2 linked regions of the Telluria mixta genome follow. The protein of the gene in region 2 interacts with the protein of the main gene of each other region in a pairwise test. Links are inferred from orthologs where the notes say so. Each region holds a gene or a part of one and is shown on either strand. Other genes may lie near its edges. The genes, in order: P0M04_RS04615 and ftsA.

Region 1 (14,824 bases), 270 kb from region 2 along the record:
TGGTGAGACCCACCGTCTCGTAGCCGGTCGTGCGTGCCTTCTGGCGGTTGACGGCGAAGCCGGCCAGGATACCGAAGGTGTCGCCCCAGGTCTTGCTGGCGAGGATGGAAGCGCGGCCGCCGACGCCATCGGCGATCTTCTGCTTCTGCGCGGTGGCACCGTACGAGACGTGCGTGCCCGGATTGTCGAACGGACGCGCGCTGCGCAGGTTGACGACGCCGGCCGCGCCGCCTTCGATCATGTCGGCCGTCGGGCTCTTGCTGACGGTCAGTTTGGTGAACAGATCGGTCGGCAGCATGTCGAGGTCGATCTCGCGATTCGTGTTCGCGCCGTCGATCGGGCCGGACGATGCCACGGCGATCTGCGCATTGTTCAGCAGCACCTTGGTGAAGCTGGAACCGAGGCCGCGGATCTGCACGTTGACACCCTCGCCCGTCACGTCGCGCGCAATCTGCACGCCGGGAATACGGCTCAGCGATTCGGCGATGTTCTTGTCGGGGAATTTACCGATGTCTTCGGCACTGATGGTGTCCTGGAAACCGACGGCTTCTTTCTTGTCCTTGGCGGACGACAGCAGACTGGCGCGGTAGCCGGTCACGGTCACCACGGCCGCGTCGGCAGTTGCGGCCGGGGCTTCCTGGGCATACACCTGCTGGATGAGGCCGGCGATTACGCTCAGGCCAAGCACAACTTGGCGGCCCTGGTGACGACGCCGCGCTACGGACTTCTCGATCATTTGCTGTCTCCTGTATTTTTATCTGGGCCTGGACATACCGGTAGGCATGGTCTTATGACTAGGCAAAATCAGTGTAGGAGCTCAATGTTATGAGTGTCAATTGAGCAAACATAAATGTTTTGCGCAACCATAGCGTTAGGCCTGGTGTTTATTCTGGAATTTCGGTCAAAAACCCAAATTAAATTTAATGAAGTAGCACATATACAGTACAACAAATGGTAGCGTATAGCAAATCAAAAATCGTTGTAGATGTCTGACATCTGACGATAACATTTAAGGAAAGCCGCAATTTCAGCCATATTTCTGTGGTTTTAATGCAATTGACATCGCACATTGTCATGCGCGGATACTGAAATGCCGCCGAGTTGGTCAGACATCTGATGTCTGGACAGGAACAGGCAAAACCCGGCCGGTCCGCCGGGCGCGCTATGGGAGGGGAGCTGGAACAGGCTGGAAAGCGGCACGGGACGGCAAGGTCCCTGCCCGCTCAGCGCCGCACGACGATGGGTTTCAGGCCGAGTCCGGCCGGCAGCGCACGCGCCGCTTCCTGCGCCAGTGCGCGGGTTTCGAAGGGGCCGCCATACAGGCGGTTGACGTTGCCGGAACGGACGACTTCGACAGTCAGGTCGACGCCTGCCTGTTTCAGTTTCTCGCCCATCTCCTCGGCCTTGCCGTCGCGACCATAGGCGCCCAGTTGCAGATAGAAACCCGGCGCCAGTGCGGCCTTGTCAGCCGAGGCCAAGGCCGAAGTCGAGGCAGCGGGCGCCTGTGCGCGCGCGACGGCGGCGCTGTCCATGTCGACGCGGTCTTCCAGCATCAGGGCGGCGATGGCGGGCGGTGCCGGCAACGCCTGCGCCTCGGATGCGGCGGCGCGGCGCGCGGACGCGAGCTGCATCACGTCACCCGGGAACAGGCGCTCGACCTGGACCTGGTGGCTGCCCTTGCCCAGCAGCCCCAGCTTGAGGGCCGCCGTGTACGAGACGTCGATGACGCGGTCGGAATGGAACGGTCCACGGTCGTTGATGCGCACGACGACGGACTTGCCGCTCTCCAGGCTCGTGATGCGCGCGTACGAGGGAATCGGCAGCGTCGGGTGCGCGGCCGTCATCTTGTACATGTCGTAGGCCTCGCCCGACGACGTGCGCTGGCCGTGGAACTTGACGCCGTACCAGCTGGCCACACCGCGCTGGGTGAACGGTTCGTCGTTGATGAGCGGTGTGTAGGTCTGGCCGAACACGGCGTACGGCCTGTTGGCGAACTTGGCGTAGGGTTCGTACTTGACGACGGCGTCCGGGGTGTCCAGCAGGCCCGGCGGCGGATTCGCGCCGGGGCCGTCGTCCTGGTAGTAGCCGCCGCGACCGGAGCCGGCCGCCGGCAGGTTCGGAAGCTTCGGGTCCACGCGGGTGACCTTGTGCTTCCACGGCAGGGGAATCAGGCTTTTGTGTTCGCCGTTCTGGTCCGTGGTACTGCACCCCGCCATCATTGCCAACATCGCAATGACCGCTGGGAGCAACCTCGGAACGGCCATCGCGTTCTCTTGCATATCAGGTCTGCACCAGTTTGCGGTGTCGTTGAATACTCATCAATATACCACTGCAGAGCCCCAAAGTAATCAGCGCGGTGCCGCCATAGCTCATGAAAGGAAGCGGAACTCCGACCACGGGCAGGATGCCGCTGACCATGCCCATGTTGACAAAGGCATACACAAAAAACATCATCGCGACCGATCCGGCCAGCAGGCGCGTGAACAGGTTCGGCGCATTGGCCGCGATCATCATCGCGCGCCCGATCAGCAGCAGGTACAGGAACAGCAACACGAGGTTGCCGACCAGACCAAACTCTTCGGAATATACCGAAAAAATGAAGTCGGTGGTGCGTTCCGGAATGAACTCCAGGTAAGCCTGCGTGCCCTTCATATAGCCTTTGCCGGTCACGCCGCCCGAGCCGATCGCGATGGTCGACTGGATGATGTGGAAGCCCTTGCCGAGCGGATCGGACGTGGGATCGATCAGCGTCATCACGCGTTCGCGCTGGTAGTCGTGCATCATCGACCACGCCACCGGGAGGCCCGCGCAGCCGGCCGCGAACAGCGCGCCGAGCGCCTTCCACGACAGGCCGGCCAGGAAGATCACGAAGAAGCCGGAGCCGCCCACCAGCAGCGCCGTGCCGAGGTCGGGCTGCTTGGCGATGAGGCCGAAGGGGATCAGGAGCAGCAGCGCCGCCACCGCGAACGACTTCCAGTTGAGGATGCCGGCCCGGGTCTGGAAATACCAGGCCAGCATCAGCGGCGTGGCGATCTTCATGATCTCGGACGGCTGGATGTCCACGCCCACGTGCAGCCAGCGCCGCGCGCCCTTCTTGATGATGCCGACGGTGGCCACGGCGAGCAGCAGCGCGACGCCGAACGTATAGATCGGCACGGCGAGGCGCAGCAGGGTCTGCGGGGGCACGACGGCGGCCGCCCACATGAACACGAAGGCCGCGATGATGTTGCGGATCTGGCCTTCCAGGCGGCCGGGGAAGTCGTGGCCGGCCGAGGACAGCGTGACGAGGCCCGTGCACAGCAGCAGGAACAGGATCAGCGACAGGGCCGGATCGAAGACGGTGAAATACGGTTTGAGGCGCCGGCTGAGCGAGCGGCGTTCGGGGAAATGCGCCATGGTTCAGTCCTTGTTGCCGGGGGTCTCGCCGCCCGGCCTGAAATCGGCACCGGCCGTGGGCGCCACCTGGTCTTCGTCGGCCGGGACCGGGTCGACGGGCTTCGGCGCCGGCTTGTCCGCGTCGCCCGGACGCTTGCCGAGCAGGTAGTAATCGAGCGCCTTGCGCGCGATCGGCGCCGCCACGGTCGCGCCGAAGCCGGCGTTTTCCACGACGATCGCGAGCGCGATGCGCGGATGATCGGCCGGGGCGAACGCGACGAACAACGCGTTGTCGCGCAGGCGTTCCGGCGTCGCGGCGGCATTGTATTTCTGGCCTCGCAGGCCCACGACCTGCGCCGTACCCGTTTTGCCGGCCACCGTGTACTGCACGTTGCGGAATGGGATGAACGCCGTGCCGCTCTGGTCCGCCGTCACGCCGACCATGGCGCGCTTGATGACGTCGATGTTCTGCTGCTTGAGCGCGATGCGGCCGGATTCCTTTGCCACGGTCGGCGTGCGCGCATGATTGCCGCCGTCCTCGAGCAGCTTGACGAGGTGTGGCTTCATGATGACGCCGTCGTTGGCGAGCGTCGCCACGGCGTGCGCCATCTGCAGCGGCGTATAGCTGTTGAAGCCGTTGCCGATCGAGATCGAGATCGTGTCGCCGCCGACCCACTTCTGCGCCGCGCGGTTCTTCTTGAACCGGTCGCGCTTCCATTGCTGCGACGGCAGCACGCCCGTCTTCTCGTGTTCGAGGTCGATGCCGGTCTTGTCGCCGAAGCCGAACGGCTGCATGAAGTCGTGCAGGCGGTCGATGCCCATCTCGTTGCCGAGCTGGTAGTAATACGTGTCGCACGACATCACGATCGAGCGGTACATGTCGACGTAGCCGTGGCCGCCCTTCTTGTCGTCGTTGAAGCGGTGGCCGCCCAGCACGAAGAAGCCGGGGTCGCTGATGCCGTACTCGGGACGGCGCAGGCCCAGCTCCAGCGCGGCCAGCGCCATGAACGGCTTGAACGTCGAACCGGGCGGGTAGGTGCCGGACAGCGGACGGTTCATCAGCGGCTTGTCGAGCGACGTATTCAGTTCCGTCCAGCTCTGGCTGTCGATGCCGTCGACGAACAGGTTCGGGTCGAAGCCGGGCCGCGACACGTACGCGAGCACGTCGCCCGTCGCCGGTTCGATGGCGACCAGCGCCCCGCGGTAATTGCCGAACGCCTCCTCGACGACCTTCTGCAGCTCGATGTCGATCGACAGGATCAGGTTGTTGCCCGGCGTCGGCGGCGTGCGCGACAGGGTGCGGATCGCGCGGCCGCCGGCCGAGCGCTCCACTTCCTCGTAGCCTGTCTGGCCGTGCAGCTGGCGCTCGTAGCTCTTTTCCAGGCCTTCCTTGCCGATGTGGTCCGTGCCGTTGTAGTTGGCGGCATCGTCGCTGGCATCGAGCACCTTGGCCTCGGCCTGGTTGATGCGGCCGATGTAGCCCAGCACGTGCGAGGCGACTTCGCCCAGCGGATACTGGCGGAACAGCCGCGCCTGCACTTCCACGCCGGGGAAGCGGAAGCGCTGCGCGGTGAAGCGCGCCACTTCGTCGTCGGTCAGGCGGGTGCGGATCGGGACGCTGGAAAAATTCTTCGACTCTTCCATCAGGCGTTTAAAACGTTTCCTGTCCTTCGGTTCGATCGTGACGAGCTTCGCCAGTTCGTCGATGACGGAATCGAGGTTCGCTTCCAGCTTCGACGGCGTGATCTCGAGGGTGTAGGCGGAGTAGTTGCTGGCCAGGACGACGCCGTTGCGGTCGACGATCAGGCCGCGGTTCGGCACGATGGGGACCAGTGCGATGCGGTTGTCCTCGGCCTGTGCCATGTACTGGCTGTGCTTGACGACCTGCAGCCAGACGAAGCGTGCGACGAGCAGGCCGAAGCAGATGAAGACGAACAACACCATCGCCGTCAGGCGCATGCGGAACAGGTGGATCTCGCGATCACTGTCTTTAATCTCGGTCATTCGGGAATGCGATCAAAAGTCTTCAGATCGGACGCGTATGGTCCTTGTCGACCGCGCGGCGCTGCGGCGCCAGCAGCAGCCACGTGATCACGGGCCACAGCGCGACGGCGATCACGCTTTCGATGAACACGAGCGCGCCGGGGAAGCGGCCCGTGACGAAGAAGCGCACCATCACCTGGATCGCCTGCGTGAGCAGCAGCAGCGGGAACACGTGCATCGCCTGCGTGACGAGCGGGAACCACAGCACGCGGCGGTGGATCATGATCGCCAGGTACGACAGCAAGGTGTACGCGAGGGCGTTCTCGCCCAGCAGCGTGGCGTCGTGCACGTCCATCAGGAGGCCCATGCAGAACGCGATGCCGATGCCGACCTTGCGCGGCTGATGGATGCCCCAGAACACGAGCACCAGCGCGACGAAGTCCGGCGCGCCGACCCAGCGGCCCCACGGCAGCAGGTTGAGCATGAATGCGCAGACCAGGCTGAACGCGATGAACAGCGGGCTGACCGGCAACAGGATGTAGTGCGGACGGTTTGTCGTCGGCATCAGGTCCCCTCCTTCGGCGCAGCCGGTGCAGGCTGGGTCGGCGCGACGGTGGCTGGATTACGTGCGGGCGCTGCCGCGGCCGGCGCGCCGGCGGCGGGCGTCGTCGCCGGCGCCCGCACGGCTGGCGTTGTGGCCGGCGCGGCGGCCTGCGTTGCAGCCGGCGTACGCGCAGCAGCGGCCGGATTCGGGCGCGCGGGCGCGGCGCCGTTCGCGGCCGGCGCGACGGCCGGTGCCAGCGGTTGCGGCGGCAGCGGCAGCGGCGGCACGGGTTCCATGCGCGGCAGGTTCTTCTTCGACGTGGTGCCGGCGTTGGCCTTCGGCGCATCCGTGGCCGGGCGCGGCGGCAGCGGCTGGTCGGACATCACGATCAGCAGTTGGCGGTGGCGGTCGATGCCGGCCAGCGGCTGGCACACGACGCGGCCGAAGGCGCCCTGCGCCACGTTCTCGACCTGGATCACCTTGGCCACCGCGAGGCCGGCCGGGTAGACGCCGTCCAGGCCGGACGTCACGAGCACGTCGCCGACCTGGATGTCGGCGTTCGGCGCGACGAAGCGCAGGTCGAGAAGACCCGACTGGCCGCGGCCATACGCGACGCTGCGCAGGCCGTTGCGCAGCACCTGCACGGGGATCGCCTGCTCCTTGTCGGTGAGGAGCGTGACTTCGGACGTGAACGGGAACACGCGCGTGACCTGGCCGACGACGCCGGCGTTGTCGATCACGGGCAGGCCGAGCTTGACGCCGTTGCGGGTGCCGCGGTCGAGCACCACGCGGCGCGTGGACGGATCGCGCGCGTCGTACAGGATCTCGCTCATCATCGAATGCACGGGCAGGTGCTCGCGCGCATCCATCAGGCGGCGCAGCTGCGTGTTCTCGGCCATCTGGAGCTGCGCCTGCTGCATGGCCTGGGCCATCGCGACCTGCTGGCTCTTCAGGTCGCGCACTTCCTTCTGCAGCGCGGAGATCGAGGAAAAATACGTGCCCATGTTGGCCAGCGCGTCACGCGGGGCCAGGGCAGCCATCTGGAACGGGTACAGGACCGTTGCCGCCACCTGGCGCACGGCGGTGAGCGCGTGCAGGCGGGCGTCGACCACGAGCAGCGCGATCGACAGGAGAGCGAACACGGTCACCTTGACCCTTGCGGGGGCGCCTTGCTTGAACAGCGGCGGAGGACTGTATTCCATGACTTCCAATAATGCGGGCGACCGGCGCCCGCGTCAATCCAGACGCCCGGCGCGGGGTTGCGGCAGACGGGCGACACCAAACGCGGGCAGCGCGTGCAACGTGGAGCGTCCCCGCAGGATCGCCGGAACGGTCACACGCCCTATCCGCGCAGCCACGGCCGGGTTACTCGTACGAGAAGATCGAGCCCAGCTTGTCCATGCGCTCGAGCGCCATGCCCGAACCGCGCACGACGCAGGTCAGCGGATCCTCGGCCACCAGCACCGGCAGGCCGGTCTCTTCCATCAGCAGGCGGTCCAGGTCGCGCAGCAGTGCGCCGCCGCCGGTCAGCATCATGCCCTTCTCGGCGATGTCCGCGCCCAGTTCCGGCGGGGTCTGCTCGAGGGCGTTCTTGACGGCCGAGACGATGTTGTTCAGCGGGTCGGTCAGCGCTTCCAGGATCTCGTTGGACGAGATGGTGAAGGAACGCGGGATGCCTTCCGACAGGTTGCGGCCCTTGACTTCCATCTCCTTGACTTCGGAGCCAGGGAAGGCCGACCCTATTGCCTTCTTGATCGACTCGGCGGTCTGTTCGCCGATCAGCATGCCGTAGTTGCGGCGGATGTAGTTGACGATGGCTTCGTCGAACTTGTCGCCGCCGACGCGCACGGAACCTTTATAGACCATGCCGCCCAGCGAGATGATGCCGACTTCCGTCGTGCCGCCGCCGATGTCGACGACCATCGAGCCGGTCGCCTCGGATACCGGCAGGCCGGCGCCGATCGCGGCCGCCATCGGCTCTTCGATCAGGTAGACCTGCGACGCGCCGGCGCCCAGCGCCGATTCGCGGATCGCGCGGCGCTCGACCTGGGTCGAACCGCACGGCACGCAGATGATGATGCGCGGCGACGGACGGAAGAACTTCGAATCGTGCACCATGCGGATGAACTGCTTGAGCATCTGCTCGGTGACGGTGAAGTCGGCGATCACGCCATCCTTCATCGGACGGATCGCTTCGATGTTGCCGGGAACCTTGCCGAGCATTTGCTTGGCTTCCTTGCCGACCGCCTGGATCGTCTTCTTGCCGTTCGGACCGCCTTCCTGGCGGATCGCGACGACCGAAGGCTCGTCCAGCACGATGCCCAGGCCGCGCACGTAGATCAGTGTGTTGGCGGTGCCCAGGTCGATGGCCAGGTCGTTCGAGAAATAGCTACGTAAAAAACCAAACATGTGTGTCCTGATATGCGCGATAGGGTGCGCCTAACATTAATCGGGGAATCCTTGCCGCGACTGCCGAGCGCCTCGCGGGCTTTTCATGCGTGGAAGCGGGGCAGGTTTCGCCCGGAGAACGCATTAGCCCGCCATTCTACCTTATAATTTACCGATTAAACGCTGAAAAACGGGTGGTTTCGTGCCCATATCAGCCTGCGAGATCGACGGTATTAGAAAGCTTTTATCAGCTTTAGCGCGCCGTTGTCCAAATTTCATTATCTACACATTCATCTTTGAACGCGGTATCGAACCGCGCTTTTTGCCATGTCCCTGACACTTTCAGACGTAAAACGGATCGCCAACCTGGCCCAGCTCGACATGGATGAAGCCCATGCCGAAATCGCCTTGAACGAGCTGAACGGGATCTTCGCCCTCGCCGACCAGTTGCAGGCCGTCGACACCACGGGTGTTGCGCCGTTGTCGCAACCGCTGGCCAGCGTGCTCGCCCTGCCCCTGCGCCTGCGCGAGGACGTGGTGACGGAAGACAACCACCGCGACGACTACCAGGCCCCGGCCCCGAAAACCCAGGACGGCCTGTACCTGGTGCCGAAAGTCATCGAATAACCCGCTGCGAACGTCGACCATCATGATGCATCAAAAAACCATCAAGGAGCTGTCCGCGCTCCTGCACTCGAAACAAGTCTCGGCGACGGAGCTGACCCGGCACTACCTCGACCGCATCGCCGCCAGCCAGCATAACGCGTTCCTGGATGTAAATCCGGAACTGTCGCTGGCGCAAGCCAAGGCCGCCGATGCGCGCATCGCGGCAGGCAATGCCGGCCCGCTGACCGGTATTCCGATTGCCCACAAGGACATCTTCGTCACGCAGGGCTGGCGCTCGACCGCGGCCTCGAAGATGCTGGGCAACTACACCAGCCCGTTCGACGCGACCGTCGTCACGAAATTCGCCGACGCCGGCATGGTCACGCTCGGCAAGCTGAACTGCGACGAATTCGCGATGGGCTCGTCGAACGAGAACTCGGCATTCGGCGCCGTCAAGAATCCGTGGGACGCGCTGGCCGTGCCGGGCGGCTCGTCGGGTGGCTCGGCCGCCGCGATCGCCGCGCGCCTGGCGCCTGCCGCGACCGGCACCGACACCGGTGGCTCGATCCGCCAGCCGGCCGCGTTCTGCGGCATCACCGGCATCAAGCCGACGTACGGCCGCGTGTCGCGCTTCGGCATGATCGCGTTCGCCTCGTCGCTCGACCAGGGCGGCCCGATGGCCCGCACGGCCGAGGACTGCGCCCTGCTGCTGAACGACATGGTCGGCTTCGACGAGCGCGACTCGACGAGCCTCACAGCCGAGCAAGGCAATGCCCGCGAAGATTTTACGCGCGACCTGAACGCACCGTTGACCGGCCTGCGCATCGGCGTGCCGAAGGAATACTTCGGTGAAGGCCTGGCAAGCGACGTCGAGCAGGCCGTGCGCGCCGCGCTGGACGAATTCGTGAAGCTGGGCGCGACGCTGGTCGAGATCTCGCTGCCGAAGACGTCGCTGTCGATCCCCGTCTACTACATCATTGCGCCGGCGGAAGCCTCGTCGAACCTGTCGCGCTTCGACGGCGTGCGCTACGGCTACCGCGCCCCGGAGTACACGGACCTGCAGGACATGTACAAGAAGACGCGCGCACAGGGCTTCGGCAAGGAAGTCCAGCGCCGCATCATGGTCGGCACGTACGTGCTGTGCCACGGCTACTACGACGCGTACTACGTGCAGGCGCAAAAGATCCGCCGCCTGATCGCCGACGACTTCCAGGCCGCGTTCCGCGACAAGTGCGACGTGATCATGGGCCCGGTGGCCCCGAGCGTCGCGTGGGACCTGGGTTCCAAGGCGAACGACCCGGTGGCAAACTACCTGGCCGACATCTTCACCTTGTCGACCAGCCTCGCCGGCCTGCCCGGCATGTCGATCCCGGTCGGCTTCGGCCAGGGTGAAAAGAACGGCAAGCGCCCGGTCGGCCTGCAAATCATCGGCAATTATTTCGCCGAGGCGAAGCTGCTGAACATCGCGCACCAGTACCAGCAAGCCACGGATTGGCATACGCGCGCGCCCGAAGGCGTTTGACGCACTGACATACAAGAGAGAACACCATGCAATGGGAAGTCGTCATCGGTCTTGAGAACCACGTCCAGCTCACGACCAACTCCAAAATCTTCAGCGGCAGCTCGATCAGGTTCGGCGCCGAGCCGAACACGCAGGCGAGCCCCGTCGACCTGGCGCTGCCGGGCGTGCTGCCCGTGATGAACAAGGGCGCCGTCGAACGCGCCATCCGCTTCGGCCTCGCGGTCGGCGCCAAGATCGCGCCGCAATCCGTCTTCGCGCGCAAGAACTACTTTTATCCCGACCTGCCGAAGGGTTACCAGATCAGCCAGTTCGAAGACCCGGTCGTGCAGGGCGGCAGCCTCACGTTCGCGTTCGAGAAGGATGGCAAGCTGGAGACGAAGACCGTCAACCTGACCCGTGCCCACCTCGAGGAAGACGCCGGCAAGTCGCTGCACGAGGATTACCACGGCATGAGCGGCATCGACCTGAACCGCGCCGGCACGCCGCTGCTGGAGATCGTCTCCGAGCCGGAAATCCGCAGCGCCGCCGAAGCCGTCGCCTATGCGAAGGCGCTGCACGGCCTCGTGATGTGGCTCGGCGTCTGCGACGGCAACATGCAGGAAGGCTCGTTCCGCTGCGACGTCAACGTGTCGGTACGCCCCGTCGGCCAGAAGGAATTCGGCACGCGCTGCGAGATCAAGAACCTGAACTCGTTCCGCTTCATCGAAGAAGCGGTGAATTACGAGGTGCGCCGCCAGATCGAACTGATCGAGGACGGCGGCAAGGTCGTGCAGGCGACGCGCCTGTGGGACCCGGACCGCAAGGAAACGCGCCAGATGCGCAGCAAGGAAGACGCGCAGGACTACCGCTACTTCCCCGACCCCGACCTGCCGCCGCTCGCGATCTCGCAGGAGTGGATCGACCGCGTGAAAGCCGGCATGCCGGAACTGCCGGCCGCGATGCGCGAGCGCTTCATCCGCGACTACGGCCTGCCCGAGTACGACGCGCTGATCCTGACGTCGTCGCAGGCGATGGCGACCTACTACGAAGCCGTCGTCGCGAAGGCCGGCAAGGACAACGCCAAGGCGGCCGCGAACTGGCTGATGGGTGACGTGTCGTCCGCGCTGAACCGCGCCGACGTCGCCATCGAGAACTCGCCGGTCGAAGCGTCGCAACTGGCCCTGCTGCTGAAGCGCATCGCCGACGGCACGATCTCGAACAACGCGGGCAAGAAGGTCTTCAGCCTGATGTGGGAAGCGCAGTCGGGTGACGAGAACCTGGCCGACGCGATCATCGAGCGCGAGGGCCTGAAGCAGATCTCGGACACGGGCGCGCTGGAAGCGATCGTCGACGAGGTCCTGGCCAACAACGCGAAATCGGTCGAGCAGTACAAGGCCGGCAAGGAAGCCGCGATCAACGCGCTGATCGGCCAATGCATGAAGGCGTCGAAGGGCAAGGCGAATCCGGCGCAGGTTACCGAGCTGCTGAAGAAGAAGCTGGCGGCCTGAGTCCTGGCACGCCCCAAAAAACCGGAGCACACTCCGGTTTTTTTACGTCTGCACTATTGCCCCAATTCGGGGTCAGAGCACATTTCCGCGCAAATTCGGGGTCAGAGCACATTTCGGATCAATGTCTTTACGAAACCGAACCACCCATCCCCGCAGACAGCATCGACGTGTCGATCGCTGTGCAGCAGAACCGGCAAGCGGCCCTCGCCGTAAAACTTGCTCCAAGGATGGTGCACAAAAAAGTGCTCTGACCCCGAATTTCACCGAAAAAGTGCTCTGACCCCGAATTTATTCGTAGCGGAGCGCGTCGATCGGGTCCAGGCGCGCCGCCTGGCTGGCCGGTACGACGCCGAACACGACGCCCACGCCGCCCGAGAACAGCACGGACAGCGCCACCGCCCACCATGGCACCACGGCCGGCGGGAAGTCGGGGATCATGGCGGCAATCCCTGCTCCCAGCGCGTAGCCGATCACGAGGCCCAGCAGGCCGCCCAGCAGCGACAGGGTGACGGCCTCGATCAGGAACTGCATCAGGATGTCGCGGCTGCGCGCGCCGATCGCCTTGCAGATGCCGATCTCGCGCGTGCGCTCCTTCACCGACACCAGCATGATGTTCATGATGCCGATGCCGCCCACCAGCAGCGCGATGCCGACCACGCCGCCCATCACGAGCGTCACCGTGCCGCTCAGCTTCTCGAACGATTTCGCGATCTGGTCCGCCGATTCGATCTCGAAATCATCGGTGTCGTCGGGCTTGAGGCGATGCGCCTGCCGCATCACCATGCGGATGTGGCTGCGCGTCGCGTCCAGCCGGCCCAGGTCGCGCACGGCGACCGTGATCTGCAGCTGCGGGCGCGTGTTGTTGCCGATGATGCTCTGCCCCGTCTTGAACGGGATGATCATGTAGTTGTCCTGGGACATACCGAAGATCTCGCCCCGCTTTTCCATCACGCCGACGATCTTGAACCACTCGTTCGCGTACAGGACGAATTGCCCGACCGGATTCGGCGGCAGGTGCAGGTCCTCGATCAGCTTCTCGCCGATGACGGCCACGCGGCGCGCGCCGGCGTCGTCGGAGTCGCTGATGAACCGCCCCAGGCGCGCGTAGCGGCCGTTCACTTCCTGGTAGCTGGCCGTCGTGGCGAACACCTGCGCCGTCGCCGACATGCCCGTGAAGCGCACCTCGGAAAAGCCGGGCGCGAAGACGGGACTGAGGTTGCGGATGCCGTCCACGCGCAGGCGCAGCTGCTCCACGTCGTCGAAGCGCAGGTAGTTCACCTTGCCGCGCATGACGTCCTTGAACTCATTGTGCGGCCGCACCGTCAGGCCGTTGCCGCCCAGTCCTTCGAACTGGTCGGTGACGCTTTTCGACAGGCCCTGGATCAGCGAGATCACGGTGATCACCGACGCCACCCCGATGATGATGCCCAGCGACGTGAGGAAGCTGCGCAGCCGGTGGGCGCGGATCGATGCCAGCGCCGAGCGCAGGCTTTCGAGGAACAGGTTCATGCCGCGTTCTCCGCATCATTCCTCGTGTCCGACACGATCCGCCCGTCGCGCAACCGCACGACGCGCCGGCACTGCGCCGCGATCTCGGGCTCGTGCGTCACCATGACGACCGTCTGCCCGCCCGCATGCAGTTCGCGGATCAGGGCCAGGATCTCCTCGCTGGTGGCCGAATCGAGGTTCCCCGTCGGTTCGTCGGCCAGCAGGATGGAGGGCTTGCCCACGAGCGCCCGGGCGATCGCGACGCGCTGGCGCTGGCCGCCCGACAGTTCGTTGGGCCGGTGGTGCAGCCGCCCGCCCAGGCCCACGCGCTGCAAGGCCTGCTCCGCCAGCGCGAGACGTTCCTTCAGCGGGATGCCGCGATAAATCAGCGGCTGCGCCACGTTGTCGAGCGCACTCGCGCGCGGCAGCAGGTGAAAGCTCTGGAAGATGAAGCCGATCTCCTCGTTGCGCACGCGCGCCAGCTCGTCGCCCGACATCGTCGCGACCTCGCGCCCGTTGAGCCAGTACGCGCCGCTGCTGGGCCGGTCCAGGCACCCGACGATGTTCATCATGGTCGACTTGCCGGAGCCGGACGCGCCGATGAACGCGACGAACTCGTTGGCCCGGATGTGCAGGTCGACGCCCTGCAGCGCGTGTACGGTCTGGTCGCCCATCGTGTACTGCCGCGTCACGCCTTCCAGGCGGATCACTGGTGCGCTCCTTCGGCCACTTTGACGTCCGCCTTCTTCGCCGTGACGGCATCGCCGTCGTGCAGCTCGCGCAGCAGGCGCGCCGGGCCCACGGCGATCGTCTGGCCGGCGGCCACGCCCTTCGTCACTTCCTGGTTGGCGTCGTCCGACAGGCCCAGTTCCACCGTCGTCTTTTTCACCTTCCCGTCCTGCACGACGAACACGTAGCTGGTGTTCTTCACCTTGTCCTTCGCGCCCGGGATTTCCTCGCTCAGCACGGCCTGGATCGGCACCGCGGCCCGCGCGGCACCGTTGCCGACGACGATCTCGACGCGGCACGTCATCCCCGAACGCAGCGCGAGCTTCGCGTCGTCCAGGCGCAGCTTGACGACATAGCTGCGGCCCTGGGCCTGCGCGCCGAGGACGGTCTTCGGCGCCATCGCCACGCTTTCCACGCGGCCCGTCACCGGCTGGTCGGGGAACGCGGCCGGGAACACCCTGGCCTGCTGGCCGACGCCCACGCGCGCGATGTCCGCTTCGTCCACGTTCACCTCGGCCATGATGGAACCGACGTCGGCGATCGTCATCAGCGACGATCCCGCGATGCCGGTCGCGCTGGCGACGGCCGTCTCGCCGATCTTGATCGGCACCGCCGTCACGGTGCCGTCGATGGGCGCGCGCACCTCGGTCTTGGCCAGATGCTCGCGCGCCTGCGACAGCAGCGCGCTGGCCTGCTCGAGGG
Region 2 (14,202 bases):
TGGTTCAGGCACGCCTTGATCAGCGACGATTTACCCGTGCCGCGCGCGCCCGTCAGCAGCACGTTGTTGGCGGGGCGCTTCGTCACGAACTGGCGCGTGTTCTGCTCGATCTGCTCTTTCTGCGGACCGATGTGCTGCAGGTCGTCCAGGCGGATGCTCGACGCGTGATTGACCGCCTGCAGGTACTTGACGCTGCCCGCGCCCGGACGCTTGCGCCAGCGGTAGGCATAGCCGTGGCGGAAATCCGGATCGCGCGGCGCCGCGGGCGGCAATAAAGCCTCCACGCGCGCCAGCAGGGCTTCGGCGCGGTGCAGGAAGTTGTCCAGCTGGTTCATCGGTTCAGGAACGGTAGTCGGCGTTGATCGAGACGTAGTCGTGCGACAGGTCGCACGTCCACACGGTCGCATCCGCCTCGCCGCGCGCGAGCACGACGCGCACGAGGATCTCGGCCTTCTTCATCACGCGCTGGCCATCTTCTTCCTTGTACTCCGGATTGCGGCCGCCGGCCTTCGCCACCAGCACGTCGTCCAGGTACAGGTCGAGCCTGGACGTATCCAGGTCGTCCACGCCCGCGTAGCCGATGGCGGCCAGGATGCGGCCCAGGTTCGGGTCGGAGGCGAAGAACGCGGTCTTCACGAGCGGCGAGTGGGCGATGGCGTAGGCGATCTTGCGGCACTCTTCCATGTCGCGGCCCTGCTCCACGCTGATCGTGATGAACTTGGTGGCGCCTTCGCCGTCGCGGATGATCTGCTGCGCCAGGTGGCGCGAGATGCCGGTGACGGCGTCGCGCAGTGCGGCGTAGTCCGCGCTGTCGGTCGAATCGACGACGAGCGAACCGGCGCCCGTGGCGACGAGGATGAACGAGTCGTTGGTCGACGTGTCGCCGTCGATGGTGATGCTGTTGAAGGAGCGGTCGGCCGCGTACTTCACCAGTTCGTCCAGCACGGGCTGCGCGACCTTCGCGTCGAATGCGAGATAGCCCAGCATCGTCGCCATGTTCGGCTTGATCATGCCGGCACCCTTGCTGATGCCGGTCATCGTGACCACGTGGCCGCCGATCGTCGTCGTCAGCGACGCCGCTTTCGGCTGCGTGTCCGTCGTCATGATGGCTTCCGCCGCGTTGAACCAGTTATCCGCCTTCAGGTTCGCGATGGCGGCCGGCAGGCCCGCGACGATCTTTTGCACCGGCAGCGGTTCCAGGATCACGCCGGTGGAGAACGGCAGCACCTGCTGCGCGTCGAGGCCGAGCAGGCGCGCCACTTCGGCACACGTGGCCTGCGCGTTCTGCAGGCCCGGCTCGCCCGTACCGGCGTTCGCGTTGCCCGTGTTGACGACCAGCGCGCGGATCGCTTTGCCGCCGCCCTTCACTGCCTCGAGGTTCGCCTTGCTGACCTGGACCGGCGCCGCGCAGAAGCGGTTCTTCGTGAACACGCCGGCGACGGTCGCGCCTTCGGCGAGCTTCATCACCAGCACATCCTTGCGGTTCGGCTTCTTGATGCCGGCTTCGGCGTAACCGAGTTCGATGCCGGCGACGGGTTTCAGTTCGGCGGCGACGGGCAGGGGGGAATTGACGGCCATGGCGTTCTCTAATGAAAAGATGGAAAGAAGGTCCGGTATTGTAACGCCTTGAGCGGACGTGCACGGTCCGCTCCATACGTCGCCCCCGCGAAGGCGGGGGTCCAATTTTGCGTGCGCAGCAGCGGCGCAAATGAACTTGGGTCCCCGCCTGCGCGGGGACGACGTTTTCGAGCTGTTAATACACGCTTAAGTTGACCACTTAATAATCGGCAACACTACTTACCCGGCGATGCAGCCTTGGTAAGATGGCCCATCCACCGGAGGCGTAATGACCGACAACCAACGCGATGTACTCAGTGCCGGCTTTTCGCTGGCGATCGTCCTGTGCGCCCTGTTCGTGACGCAGCGCTTCATCCTGCCGCTGCTGTGGGCCGCGATCCTGTGCATCGCCACGTGGCCGTTGTACGTGCGCGTCCGGACGGCGCTGGGCGGGCGGACACTCCCCGCGGCGGCCCTTGTCACGGTCATCGTCGCCATCGTGTTCATCGCGCCGCTCGCGCTGGGCGTCACGCAGGCCGCGCGCCAGGCGCCGGCGCTGGCGCAGTTGGTCGCGAGCGCCAACACGGAAGGCCTCGCGGCGCCGGAATGGCTGCACCGCATTCCGTTCGCCGGCGACGCCATCTACAACTGGTGGCTGGCCACGCTCGGCCAGCCGCACGGCCTCGCGCACCTGCTGCAGGACGGTTCCGTCGGCCGCATGCAGACCGCCAGCGAAGTCCTGAAGCGCGTCGGCAGCGGCGTGATGCACCGCCTCGTCGACATGCTGTTCGCCTTCCTGTGTCTGTTCTTCTTCTACAAGGACGGCGCCGCGCTGCAGCGCCAGACGAACGCCATCGGTGCCCACCTGATCGGCACGGCGCGCTGGACGCTGTTCTCGCTGAAGGTGCCTGTCGCCGTGCGCGCCACCGTCAACGGGCTCGTGCTCGTCGGCCTCGCGGAAGGCGTCCTGCTCGGCATCGGCTACCAGGTCGCGGGCCTGCCGTCGGCCGTGCTGTGGGCCGCCGCGACGGGCATCCTCGCCATCATCCCGTTCGGCGCCCCGCTCGCCTTCGGCGCCGCCGCCGCGCTGCTCGCGTTCCAGGGCGCGACGATCGCGGCGATCGGGATCCTCGTGTGGGGCGCGATCATCCTGTTCATCGCGGACCACTTCGTGCGGCCGGCGATGATCGGCAATGCGACGCAGCTGCCGTTCGTCGCCGTCCTGCTGGGCATCCTCGGCGGCGTCGAGACGCTGGGGCTCATCGGCCTGTTCGTCGGACCCGTCGTGATGACCTTGTTCGTCACCTTGTGGCACGAGGCACGTGCCTTGCGCGAGTCGAAACCGCTTGACCCTCACGTCACGTGAGGCCTGACCATGGTCCCACGCTGAAGAACGGAGACGAACAATGCTGAAGGTAGGAGAGCTGGCCGCATTGGCCAACCTGACGGTGCGCACCCTGCACCACTACGACAGCATCGGCCTGCTCCGCCCTTCCGCGCGTTCCGATGCCGGCTACCGGCTCTACGACCGCGACGACGTGGCCCGCCTGCACCGCATCCAGGCCCTGCGTGCGTTCGGCCTGAGTCTCGCCGACATCGCCCTCACGCTGGACAGTCCGGCCGGCTCGCCGCTGGCGATCGTCGACCGCCAGCTGGAAGCGCTCGAAGTGCGGATGGCGGAAGCCAGGCGCCTGCGCGACCAGCTGCTGCGCGTGCGCGCCCAACTCGTGCAAGGCAGCGCGCCGGACCTGTCCACGTGGCTCACCACACTGGAGAACACCATGGACATGATCAACGTATACGAACGCTATTTCACCAAGGAGGAACTGGAGCGCCTGCCGATGGTCCGCAGCGATGCCGCGCAGGCGCAATGGCAGGCGATGGTCGAACAGGTGCGCGGCCTGATCGAATCGCAGGTCCCGCCAAACTCGGACGCCGCCAAGGCGTTCGCCCTGCGCTGGCTACAGACGTTCGAGCGCGACACGGGCGGCGACGCGGCGCTGCAGGCGAAGCTGAACGCGATGGTCGAGCGCGAAAAGGACGCCGTCGGCATGCCGGCGCAGATTTTCGACTACGTGAAGGCCGCCGTCGGCGAACTGAAATCCGACACGTGGGCGAAATACCTGCGGCCGGAAGTGCTCGACCGCATGCGCCGCCACGTCGCCACGCGCGGCCAGGAGTGGACGCCCCTGATCGCGCAGGTACAGGCCGAGATCAAGGCCGATCCGGAAGCGACGGGCCCGCGGGCGCGCGACCTGGGGCGCCAGTGGATGGCGCTGTTCCACGACATGGTCGGCACCGACCCGCAGGACGTCGACGCCTTCCGCAAGGCCACCGCGACGGAACCCCTGCTGCGCATGGGACCGGGCATCGGCGACGCGACGCTGGCCTGGCTGCGCAAGGCGCTGACCGCTTGAAGTAACACCGGGGTCAGAGCCCGATTTTTGGCAATTTCTCCAAACCGGGCTCTGGCCCCGGTTTTTGGCAACAAAAAAGGCACCCGCGGGTGCCTTTTTGTTGGGGTTACGGCATCACGCCAGCTTGCCGTGGCAAGCCTTGAACTTCTTGCCGCTGCCGCACGGGCACGGGTCGTTGCGGCCGACCTTCACGCCCATGTAGGTGGTGGCCGGATCGTCCGCCATCGCCGTCGTGCCTGGAGTGACTGCGAGCGGCGCCATCAGTTCTTCCGGCGCTGCCGTCGGGTCGAAGTCGGCGTGCTGGTAGTTGACGTTTTCCAGATGCGCCGCGGCCGCCTGCATCGCCGCTTCCGCCGCCTCGACTTCCTCGCGGGTCTGGATGCGGACGGTCATGATGGTGCGGATGACCTCGTTCTTGATCTGGTCCAGCATCGTGCCGAACAGTTCGAACGCTTCGCGCTTGTACTCCTGCTTCGGGTTCTTCTGCGCATAGCCGCGCAGGTGGATGCCCTGGCGCAGGTGGTCCAGCGCGGCCAGGTGCTCGCGCCAGTGCGTGTCGATGTTCTGCAGCATGACATTGCGCTCGAAGCCGCCGAACGCTTCCTTGCCGACGATGCCGACCTTCGCTTCGTACGAGCTTTCCGCAGCGGCCAGCACGCGCTCGAGGATGTCGTCGTCGTTCAGGTTCGGCTCGTCCTCCAGCATCTTCGCCAGCGGCACCGGGAGCGCCCATTCGTCGGCCAGCACGCGCTCCAGCGACGGGATGTCCCACTGCTCTTCCACCGACTCCGCCGGCACCCAGGTGCGCACGACGTCGGTGAACACGCCGATACGCAGCGATGCGATCAGCTCGGAGATGTCGGCCGCTTCCAGCAGTTCGTTACGCTGAGTGTAGATCACCTTGCGCTGGTCGTTGGCGACGTCGTCGTATTCCAGCAGCTGCTTGCGGATGTCGAAGTTGCGGGCCTCGACCTTGCGCTGCGCGCCTTCGATCGAGCGCGTGACCATGCCGGCCTCGATCGGTTCGCCTTCCGGCATCTTGAGGCGGTCCATCACGGCGCGCACGCGGTCGCCCGCGAAGATGCGCAGCAACGGGTCGTCCAGCGACAGGTAGAAGCGCGACGAACCCGGGTCGCCCTGGCGACCGGAACGGCCGCGCAGCTGGTTGTCGACGCGGCGCGACTCGTGGCGTTCGGTGCCGATGATGTGCAGGCCGCCCTGCGCGACGACGTGGTCGTGCAGCGACTGCCATTCCTCGCGCAGCTTGGCCGATTGCTCGGCCTTCTGTTCCGGCGTCAGCGCCTCGTCGGCCTCGATGAACTGGATCTGCTTCTCGACGTTGCCGCCCAGGACGATGTCGGTACCGCGGCCCGCCATGTTGGTGGCGATGGTGATCATCTTCGGACGACCAGCCTGCGCGATGATCTCCGCCTCGCGTGCGTGCTGCTTCGCGTTCAGCACGTTGTGCGGCAGCTTGGCCTGGTCCAGGATACCCGACAGCAGTTCCGAGTTCTCGATCGACGTCGTGCCGACGAGGACCGGCTGGCCGCGCTCGTAGCAGTCGCGGATGTCGTTCAGCATCGCCTGGTATTTTTCCTGCGCCGTCTTGTACACCTGGTCCTGGCGGTCCTTGCGCTGCGACGGACGGTTCGGCGGGACGACGACGGTTTCCAGGCCGTAGATCTCCTGGAATTCGTACGCTTCCGTATCCGCCGTACCGGTCATGCCGGACAGCTTGCCGTACATGCGGAAGTAGTTCTGGAAGGTGATCGAGGCCAGCGTCTGGTTCTCGTTCTGGATGCGCACACCCTCTTTCGCTTCCACGGCCTGGTGCAGGCCGTCGGACCAGCGGCGCCCCGTCATCAGGCGGCCGGTGAATTCGTCGACGATCACGACTTCGTTGTTCTGCACGACGTAGTGCTGGTCCTTGTGGTACAGCACGTGCGCGCGCAGGGCGGCGTACAGGTGGTGGATCAGCGTGATGTTGGCGGCGTCGTACAGCGAGGCGCCTTCCGGCAGCAGGCCCATCTTCGTGAGGATGGCCTCGGCCTTCTCGTGGCCGGCCTCGGTCAGCAGCACGGTGTGCGCCTTCTCGTCCTTCGTGTAGTCGCCCGGGACTTCGATGTTGCCCTTGCCGTCCGGGGTCTCCTCGCCGATCTGCAGGGTCAGCAGCGGCGGGACTTCGTTGATCTTGTGGTACAGCTCCGTGTGGTTCTCGGCCTGGCCGGAGATGATCAGCGGGGTGCGCGCTTCGTCGATCAGGATCGAGTCCACCTCGTCGACCACGGCGAAGTTCAGGCCACGCTGCACGCGCTCGCGCATCTCGTAGACCATGTTGTCGCGCAGGTAGTCGAAGCCGTACTCGTTGTTGGTGCCGTAGGTGATGTCGGAGCCGTAGGCTTTCTGCTTGCTGTCGTGATCCATCTGCGACAGGTTCACGCCGGTGCTCAGGCCGAGCCAGCCGTACAGGCGGCCCATCTGTTCGGCGTCGCGCTGGGCCAGGTAATCGTTGACCGTCACGACGTGCACGCCCTTGCCGGACAGCGCGTTCAGGTACACGGGCAGGGTCGCCATCAGCGTTTTACCTTCGCCGGTGCCCATCTCGGCGATCTTGCCGTAGTGGAGGACCATGCCGCCGATCAGCTGCACGTCGAAGTGGCGCATCTTCATGACGCGCTTGGCAGCTTCGCGGCAGACGGCGAAGGCTTCCACGAGGATGTCGTCCAGCGTGGCGCCCCGGCCAGGCGTTGCTTGAATTCGTTTGTCTTTGCCTGGAGATCGGCATCGGACAGCGCTTCCATCTGCGGCTCGAGCGCGTTGATCTCGCGTACGGATTTTTGGTATTGCTTGAGCAGACGCTGGTTACGGCTGCCGAAAATCTTGGTCAGGAATGACATGCTGTGTTCTTCAAAAGTACGCCGCGAAAAAGGTCCGAGGAGCCCAGGATGATAGCAAAAACATATCTACCCGAGAGCACCAATGGCAAAAAGCCACCGATTTTATCATGCGATCCGGCCACACTTGGGGGTCGCCCGGCGGATCACAAGTGCGGCTGGCAAAAAATGTTATCAAACTGCATTCGATTTCACACAACGCGCACGATTCTTGGCGGCAGGGTGCGCGGCTGTGGTATGTTCCAAGCATGCAGTCTTCTAATCAGCAGCGTCCATTCCATATCTACGGCACCCGCGACCGCAAGACGGCCTTCGGCGCCACCGACTTCCTGCGCGCCAACGACCGCCTCGCGGCCCTGATGCCGACCGCCCTGCGCGTGGGCAATCTGCAGCGTGACGTCAAGGTCATCCTGCCGCCGATGTACGCCGGCTGCGACGTGCTGTCGTTCCAGGATGCCGTGCTGACCCTCGCCGTGCCCTCTTCCGCCGTCGCGGCCAAGCTCAAGCAGCAGCTGCCCAAGCTGCAGGCGGGTTTGCAGAAAAAGGGATGGCAGGTGGAGAACGTGCGCATCAAGATCCAGATGCGGCCTAACGTGCCCGTGCGCGAGGAGGCGAAGCCGTCCTCGCTGACCTTGCCGCCGACGGCGGTGGATGCGTTCGAGCAGTTGGGAGAGACGTTGCCGGAAACGCCGCAGAACGCGGCGCTGATCGCGGCAATCAGAAGGCTGGCGGAGCGACGCAAGTAGGGTGGACAGCTCCACCCGGCGATGTGCTGTGACGTGGCGTATCCGCCGTCCACGCGTTCATGCAGCGTCGGCGCACCATCAGGTCAGCGCCCACTCCCGCTCCATCTGCGCGCCGTAGGACACCGGCGCCCGCTCCTGCGCCTCGAACGTGACGATCTCGTAGGATTCCGGATGCGCCAGCAACTCGCGCAGCAGCAGGTTGTTCAGGCCATGGCCCGACTTGTGCGCCTCGTAGCTGGCCAGAAGCGGCGAGCCGACGAGGTACAGGTCGCCGATCGCGTCGAGGATTTTATGACGCACGAACTCGTCGTCGTAGCGCAGGCCGTCCGCATTCAGGATCCGGTATTCGTCCATCACGATCGCGTTTTCCAGCGAACCGCCGCGCGCCAGGCCCATGCCGCGCAGGCTTTCCACGTCCTGCATGAAGCCGAACGTGCGGGCACGCGCCACGTCGTGCACGTACGAGACCTTGCCGAAGTCGACGACGGCGCGCTGCGTCGTGCCGTCCACGGCCGGGTGGTTGAATTCGATGAAGAAGTCGAGCTTGAAGCCGTCGTATGGCGTGAGGCGCGCCCATTTCTCGTTGGCGCCGCTGCCCTGGCGGACTTCCACGGGTTTCAGCACGCGGATGAATTTCTTGGGCACGGCCTGCTCCTGCACGCCCGCCTGCTGCAGCAGGAAGACGAACGACGACGCGGAACCGTCCATGATCGGGATTTCTTCGGCCGTGACGTCGACGTACAGGTTGTCGATGCCGAGGCCGGCGCAGGCCGACATCAGGTGCTCGACGGTCGAGACGCGCGCATTGCCCTGCGTGAGCACCGACGCCATGCGGGTATCGCCCACGATATCGGCATTCGACGGGAACTCGACGATAGGGTCGAGATCGACGCGGCGGAACACGATGCCCGTATCGGCGGCCGCCGGACGCAGGGTCAGCTCGACCTTGGTTCCGGAGTGCAGGCCGACACCTGTCGTGCGGACCAATTGTTTGATGGTTCGTTGTTTGAGCATCGTTCGATTATATCGTAGGGCTTTCGCGCCTGCCGGAGGCCCCCACCCGGCGGTGGCTGGAACACCACGTTTTCACGGATGCTCGGCCTCCGCGTGGGTGGTTTCGTGGCGGATCAGGTACAGGCCACTGCCGATGATGATGGCGGCACCCAATAAAGTGTATTCATCTGGCAAGGTTTTCCACATGAGCCAGTCGATCGCCACGCCCCACGCGAGGGCCGTATACTCGAACGGCGCCACCACGGACGCCTCGCCATGGCTGAACGCTTCCGTCAGCGCCAGCTGGCCGAAGAAGCCGCTGACGGCCAGCATCAGGATCAGCAGCAGGTGCTCCGCCTGCACGGGCACCCATGCAGGCGCGGCCATGGGCGTCGCGCCGGTGGCCATCAGCACCATCAGCCAGAACATCATGTGCTCGCCCCGATCCGTGCGCGCGAGTACGCGTCCGGCCACGGCCGAGACGGCATAGCATACGGCCGCGATCAGCACCGCGAGGCCGCCCAGCGAGAAAAAGCCGGCGCCGGTCGGCCGCAGCACGACGAGCACGCCGGCCATGCCGACGCCGATCGCGATCCAGCGCGCACCGTTTACGCGCTCGCCCAGCACGAACACGGACAGCGCCGTGATCAGGATCGGACCGACGAAGAAAATCGAATACGCTTCGGCCAGCGACAGCGTCTTGAGGCCGTACGTGAACAGGGCCAGCATCGCGATGCCGATCGCGCCGCGCAGCAGGTGCAGCGGCCAGCGGATGCGCAGCAGCGAGCGCTGCCCGCCGCGCCAGAACAGGTACGCGCCGACGAGCGGCAGCGCGGACAGCGCGCGGATCGCCGCCACCTGCAGCGCCGGGAAATGCGCGGACAGGAGCTTCATCGTCATGTCCATGATGGAGAACATGGCGACGCAGACCAGCATCGCGCGGATGCTGCGCATGTTCCCGGCAAGCCGGCTCACGGGCGCATCTCTCACAGCCGCAGCTCCATGAACAGCGACAGCGGATCCTCCCGGTGGTCGCCGAACGGTGCCCGGCGCTCGAAGCCGAGGCGCTCGTACAAACCGATGGCTTCCGGCTGATGAATGCCGGTCTCCAGCCGCAGCACCGACAGGCCGGACATCCGCGCGAACATCACGAGGTGTTCGAGCAGCTTGCGGCCCGTCCCCAGTCCGCGCCTGCGCTCGTCGACGAACATGCGTTTGACTTCGCCATATTCCTGCTTGTTGACGAGCGCCGCGCAGCCCACCGCCGCGCCGTCCACGTCGCGCGCCACGAGGAACAGCACGTCGCCCTGCATGAGCGACGCGATGTCCATCAGGTGGTTGCTCTCGGCCGGATACAGCGCGGCGCAGTACGCGTCGAGACGCGCGAGCATGTCGCGCACCTCGGGCTGGTCCGGCGATTCGGTGTTGATGATCAAGCGTCGATCAGCCCAGTTGCTTGAGCAGCGTCTCGGCCGACGACACGTCGAAGCCACCGCTCTCGACGTTCAGCTGCTTGACGACGCCGTCCTGCACGAGCATCGAGTAGCGCTTCGAGCGCACGCCGAAGCCCTTGGCGACGAGGTCGAATTCCAGGCCGAGGGCCTTGGTGAACGCGGCGCTGCCGTCGGCCATCATGCGCACGATGCCGGTGGCCTTCTGGTCGCGGCCCCACGCGCCCATCACGAATGCGTCGTTGACGGAGATGCACCAGATCTCGTCGACACCCTTGGCTTTCAGCCGGTCGGCCAGCTGGATGTAGCCGGGCAGGTGCTGGGCCGAGCAGGTCGGGGTGAAGGCGCCGGGTAGGCCGAAGATGGCGATGGTCTTGCCTTTCACGAGGTCGGCCACGTTGAACGTGTTCGGGCCGAGCGCGCAGCCTTCGGTTTCGACGTCGATGAATTCCTGCAGGGAGCCTTCGGGCAGGCGGTCGCCGATCTGGATCGTCATGGTGGTATTCCTTTCAAGTTTCAAGAACCCGCAAGTATGCCTGATCCAGCCCAAACCGGGGTCAGAGCCCTTATTTTGGCAACTGCCCGCAAGCTATTTCCAAAAATCGGGCTCTGACCCCGGTGTTGAAAAACGAAAGGCCAGGCTGCTTGGAACAGCCTGGCCCCGCATCATGGAGCGCCGGTGGTCAGCCGGCGTTGGAGTCTGCTACTTAGTCGGCTTGCTTGCGCAGGAACGCCGGGATGTCGTAGGTCTCGACACCGTTGTTCTGCATCGCGCGCACCTGCTCGGAGGCCTGCTCGCGGCGCCACACGGCCGGCTGCTTCATGCCGTCCATCGCGCCGGCGCCGGTCGCCGTACCCATGGTCACGCCGGCCGTCACGCCCGGGGTGCCGGACATCATCGGCGCGCCGTACGTGCCGGTGCGCAGGACCTGCTGCGGCTGCACCAGCGAGATGTTGGCCTTGTTCTTGCCCAGGCCCGTCGCGACGACGGTCACGCGCAGTTCGTCGCCCATCTCGTCGTCGTAGGCGATGCCTTGTGCGATCGCGGCGTCCGGCGCAGCGAAGGCGCGCACGGCGGCCATGACTTCCTTGATCTCCTTACCTTTCAGGCCGCGCGACGCGGTGACGTTTACCAGCACGCCCTTCGCGCCCGACAGGTCGATGCCGTCCAGCAGCGGCGAAGCGACGGCCTGTTCGGCGGCGATGCGCGCGCGGTCGACGCCCGACGCGGTCGCGGTGCCCATCATGGCCTTGCCCTGCTCGCTCATGATGGTCTTCACGTCGTTGAAGTCGACATTGATGTGGCCCGGGACGTTGATGATCTCGGCGATACCGGCGACGGCGTTGTTCAGCACATCGTCCGCATGCTTCATCCAGTCCAGCATCGATTCGTCTTCGTAGATGTCTTCCAGTTTTTCGTTCAGGATGACGATCAGCGAGTCGACGTGCTTGGTCAGTTCGTTCAGGCCGTTTTCGGCGACGTCCATGCACTTCTGGCCTTCGTACGAGAACGGCTTCGAGACGACGGCCACGGTCAGCGCGCCCAGGCTCTTGGCGACTTCCGCGACGATCGGCGCGGCGCCGGTGCCCGTGCCGCCGCCCATGCCGGCGGCGATGAAGACCATGTGCGCACCGCGCAACGCGTCTTCGATGCGCATGCGCGATTGCTCGGCCAGCTGGCGGCCGATTTCCGGACGCATGCCCGCACCCAGGCCGGACTCGCCGATCTGGATGATGTTGTGGGCGCTGGATGCGGCCAGCGCCTGGGCGTCGGTATTCGCCGCGATGAACTCCACGCCGGCCACGCCCTTGTTGATCATATGCTGGACCGCATTGCCACCCGCGCCGCCAACGCCGACGACCTTGATGACGGTGCCCAATGCTGCGTTATCGACCATATCGAACTCCATGATGAACTCCTAATCTCGATGAGCCGTTTCCAAGCCCGAATCCTCGCGGACATCGCCAGGACTCGAGATTGGAAACGCGCCACTATTTTAAAAATGTTTCGTGTCCGTTACCAAGCAAATCTGCTACTAGCTGTTACTAAACCTCGAAAAACCCGCCACGCGTTGCGTTTACGTTGTTCCCATCCTGGCTCACGCGCGCCGCGGTCCTCCGCCGCCTCAGAAATTCCCGAGGAACCACTCTTTCATTCGTTGCCACACTGCCTTCACCGATCCATCCTGACGCGTGACGATGTGACCGCGCAGGTACTGTTTTTTCGCTTCCAGCAGCAGACCGAGGACCGTCGCGTAGCGCGGGCTGCGCACGACGTCCGCCAGTTGCCCCCGGTATTCCGGCGTGCCGAGGCGCGCCGGTTTCAGGAAGATGTCTTCCGCCATTTCGATCATGCCCGGCATGATCGACGAGCCGCCCGTCAGCACGATGCCCGACGAGAGCACGCCTTCGTAGCCGGACTCGCGCACGACCTGGTGCACCATCGCGAACAGTTCTTCCACGCGCGGCTCGATCACGGCCGCCAGCGCCTGGCGCGACAGCGCACGCGGACCGCGGTCGCCGAGGCCCGGCACTTCCAGCGACTCGCCCGGATCGGCCAACACCTGCTTGGCCACGCCGTAGCGGATCTTGATCTCTTCCGCCTCGCCCGTCGGCGTGCGCAGCGCCATCGCGATGTCGCTCGTGATCTGGTCGCCGGCGATGGGGATCACGGCCGTGTGGCGGATCGCGCCATCGCTGAAGACCGCGATGTCGGTGGTGCCGCCGCCGATGTCGATCAGCACGACGCCCAGTTCCTTCTCGTCGTTCGTCAGCACGGAATCGGCCGACGCCATCGGCTGCAGGATCAGGTCCGACACCTCGAGGCCGCAGCGGCGCACGCACTTTACAATATTCTGGACCGCGGACACCGCACCGGTGACGATGTGCACGCGCACCTCGAGGCGGATGCCGCTCATGCCGATCGGCTCGCGCACGTCTTCCTGGTTGTCGACGATGAATTCCTGCGGCACCGTGTGCAGCAGCTGCTGGTCGGTCGGGATGTTCACGGCCTTCGCCGTCTCGATCACGCGCGCCACGTCCGTGGCCGTCACTTCCTTGTCCTTGATGGCGACCATGCCGCTCGAGTTGAACGAGCGGATATGGCTGCCGGCGATCCCCGCGTACACGTTGCGGATCTTGCAGTCGGCCATCAGCTCGGCTTCTTCGAGCGCGCGCTGGATGGATTCGACGGTCGCTTCGATGTTGACGACAACGCCTTTCTTCAAACCCTTGGACTCGTGCTGGCCCAGTCCGATCACCTCGTGGCGCCCATCGGCCATCACCTCGGCCACCACCGCCACCACCTTCGAGGTACCGATGTCGAGGCCGACGATCAGGTTCTTCGCGTCTTTTGTCATGTTTGCTGTCGCCTGCTTAAATTAGATCTGCTTTGTAGTTTTGGTATTTGTTTTTTTCTTGACTGCCGCCTTCACGGGCTTGGACGCATCCGCCGGCACGGTCAATGCCGCCGAGGACAATGCGAGACCGTTCGGATAGCGCATGTCGATGGTATCGATGCGCCCTTCCTGCAGTCTAGCCACCAGCTGGGGGTAAATGCTCACCAGCCGCTGCACGCGTCCGTGCAGTGTGTCCTTGTCCTTCTCGCGTCCCAGCTCCACGCTCATGCCGTTGTTCAGCCTCACCGTCCAGGCGTAGCGGTTCGACAGGCTGATCGACTCCGGCGTCAGGCGGATCGGCGCGAACCAGCCGCGCAGTTCCGCGAAGCGCGTGAGCACTTCCTTCTCGCTGCCGGTGGGACCATCGAACGCAGGCAGTGCGTGGTCCTCATCGGCCTCGGCCAGGTTGGCCGTGAACACGTCGCCCTTCACCGACAACAGCTTGCCGTCCTCGCCCCACGTGCCCAGCGCCTCGTGCTCTTCGACCTGCACGATCAGCTGGTTCGGCCACTCGCGGCGCACGCTGGCCTTGCGCACCCACGGCACGGCCTCGAAGGTGGTGCGCACCTGTTCGAGGTCGCTCGTGAAGAAGTTACCGCTGATCTTCCCGAGCACCCCGTTACGCACCGTCAGCTCGTTCACGTGCTGCAGGTCCAGCCCGTACATGCTCTCGACCCGCACCGCGCGCAACGTGAACATCGGGCGCTGCGACAGCCACCACACTCCCGACGCCACGCACGCGAGCA

Evidence for each region.
Region 1: the proteins of ftsA (region 2) and P0M04_RS04615 interact in binary tests that used the Escherichia coli proteins (3 or more experiments, as listed by UniProt). The link is inferred for Telluria mixta from one-to-one orthologs.

What each region holds. Positions count from the first base shown.
Region 1 is NZ_CP119520.1:1,025,322-1,040,145, forward strand. What follows is about bases 6,290-9,121. They hold P0M04_RS04615 (rod shape-determining protein), read right to left. Parts: upstream 8,312-9,121; coding sequence 7,268-8,311; downstream 6,290-7,267. Other genes in these bases: mreC (rod shape-determining protein MreC), read right to left, coding at 6,290-7,104; gatC (Asp-tRNA(Asn)/Glu-tRNA(Gln) amidotransferase subunit GatC), read left to right, coding at 8,618-8,917; gatA (Asp-tRNA(Asn)/Glu-tRNA(Gln) amidotransferase subunit GatA), read left to right, coding at 8,943-9,121. In the rest of the region: P0M04_RS04585 (TonB-dependent receptor), read right to left, coding at 1-736; P0M04_RS04590 (septal ring lytic transglycosylase RlpA family protein), read right to left, coding at 1,224-2,228; rod shape-determining protein RodA, read right to left, coding at 2,281-3,396; mrdA (penicillin-binding protein 2), read right to left, coding at 3,400-5,379; rod shape-determining protein MreD, read right to left, coding at 5,402-5,923; more of mreC, read right to left, coding at 5,923-6,289; more of gatA, read left to right, coding at 9,122-10,418; Asp-tRNA(Asn)/Glu-tRNA(Gln) amidotransferase subunit GatB, read left to right, coding at 10,445-11,905; P0M04_RS04635 (ABC transporter permease), read right to left, coding at 12,194-13,414; P0M04_RS04640 (ABC transporter ATP-binding protein), read right to left, coding at 13,411-14,103; P0M04_RS04645 (efflux RND transporter periplasmic adaptor subunit), read right to left, coding at 14,100-14,824. UniProt on the Escherichia coli protein: Forms membrane-associated dynamic filaments that are essential for cell shape determination. Acts by regulating cell wall synthesis and cell elongation, and thus cell shape.
Region 2 is NZ_CP119520.1:755,185-769,386, forward strand. The notes cover bases 11,302-14,202. They hold ftsA (cell division protein FtsA), read right to left. Parts: upstream 13,418-14,202; coding sequence 12,185-13,417; downstream 11,302-12,184. Other genes in these bases: ftsZ (cell division protein FtsZ), read right to left, coding at 11,302-11,968; P0M04_RS03360 (cell division protein FtsQ/DivIB), read right to left, coding at 13,439-14,202. Also shown: P0M04_RS03300 (ATP-binding protein), read right to left, coding at 1-335; bifunctional glutamate N-acetyltransferase/amino-acid acetyltransferase ArgJ, read right to left, coding at 340-1,578; P0M04_RS03310 (AI-2E family transporter), read left to right, coding at 1,847-2,923; P0M04_RS03315 (MerR family transcriptional regulator), read left to right, coding at 2,964-3,974; P0M04_RS03325 (DciA family protein), read left to right, coding at 7,117-7,614; lpxC (UDP-3-O-acyl-N-acetylglucosamine deacetylase), read right to left, coding at 7,693-8,628; P0M04_RS03335 (DMT family transporter), read right to left, coding at 8,701-9,543; P0M04_RS03340 (GNAT family N-acetyltransferase), read right to left, coding at 9,594-10,043; P0M04_RS03345 (peroxiredoxin), read right to left, coding at 10,051-10,554; more of ftsZ, read right to left, coding at 10,766-11,301. UniProt on the Escherichia coli protein: Essential cell division protein that assists in the assembly of the Z ring. May serve as the principal membrane anchor for the Z ring.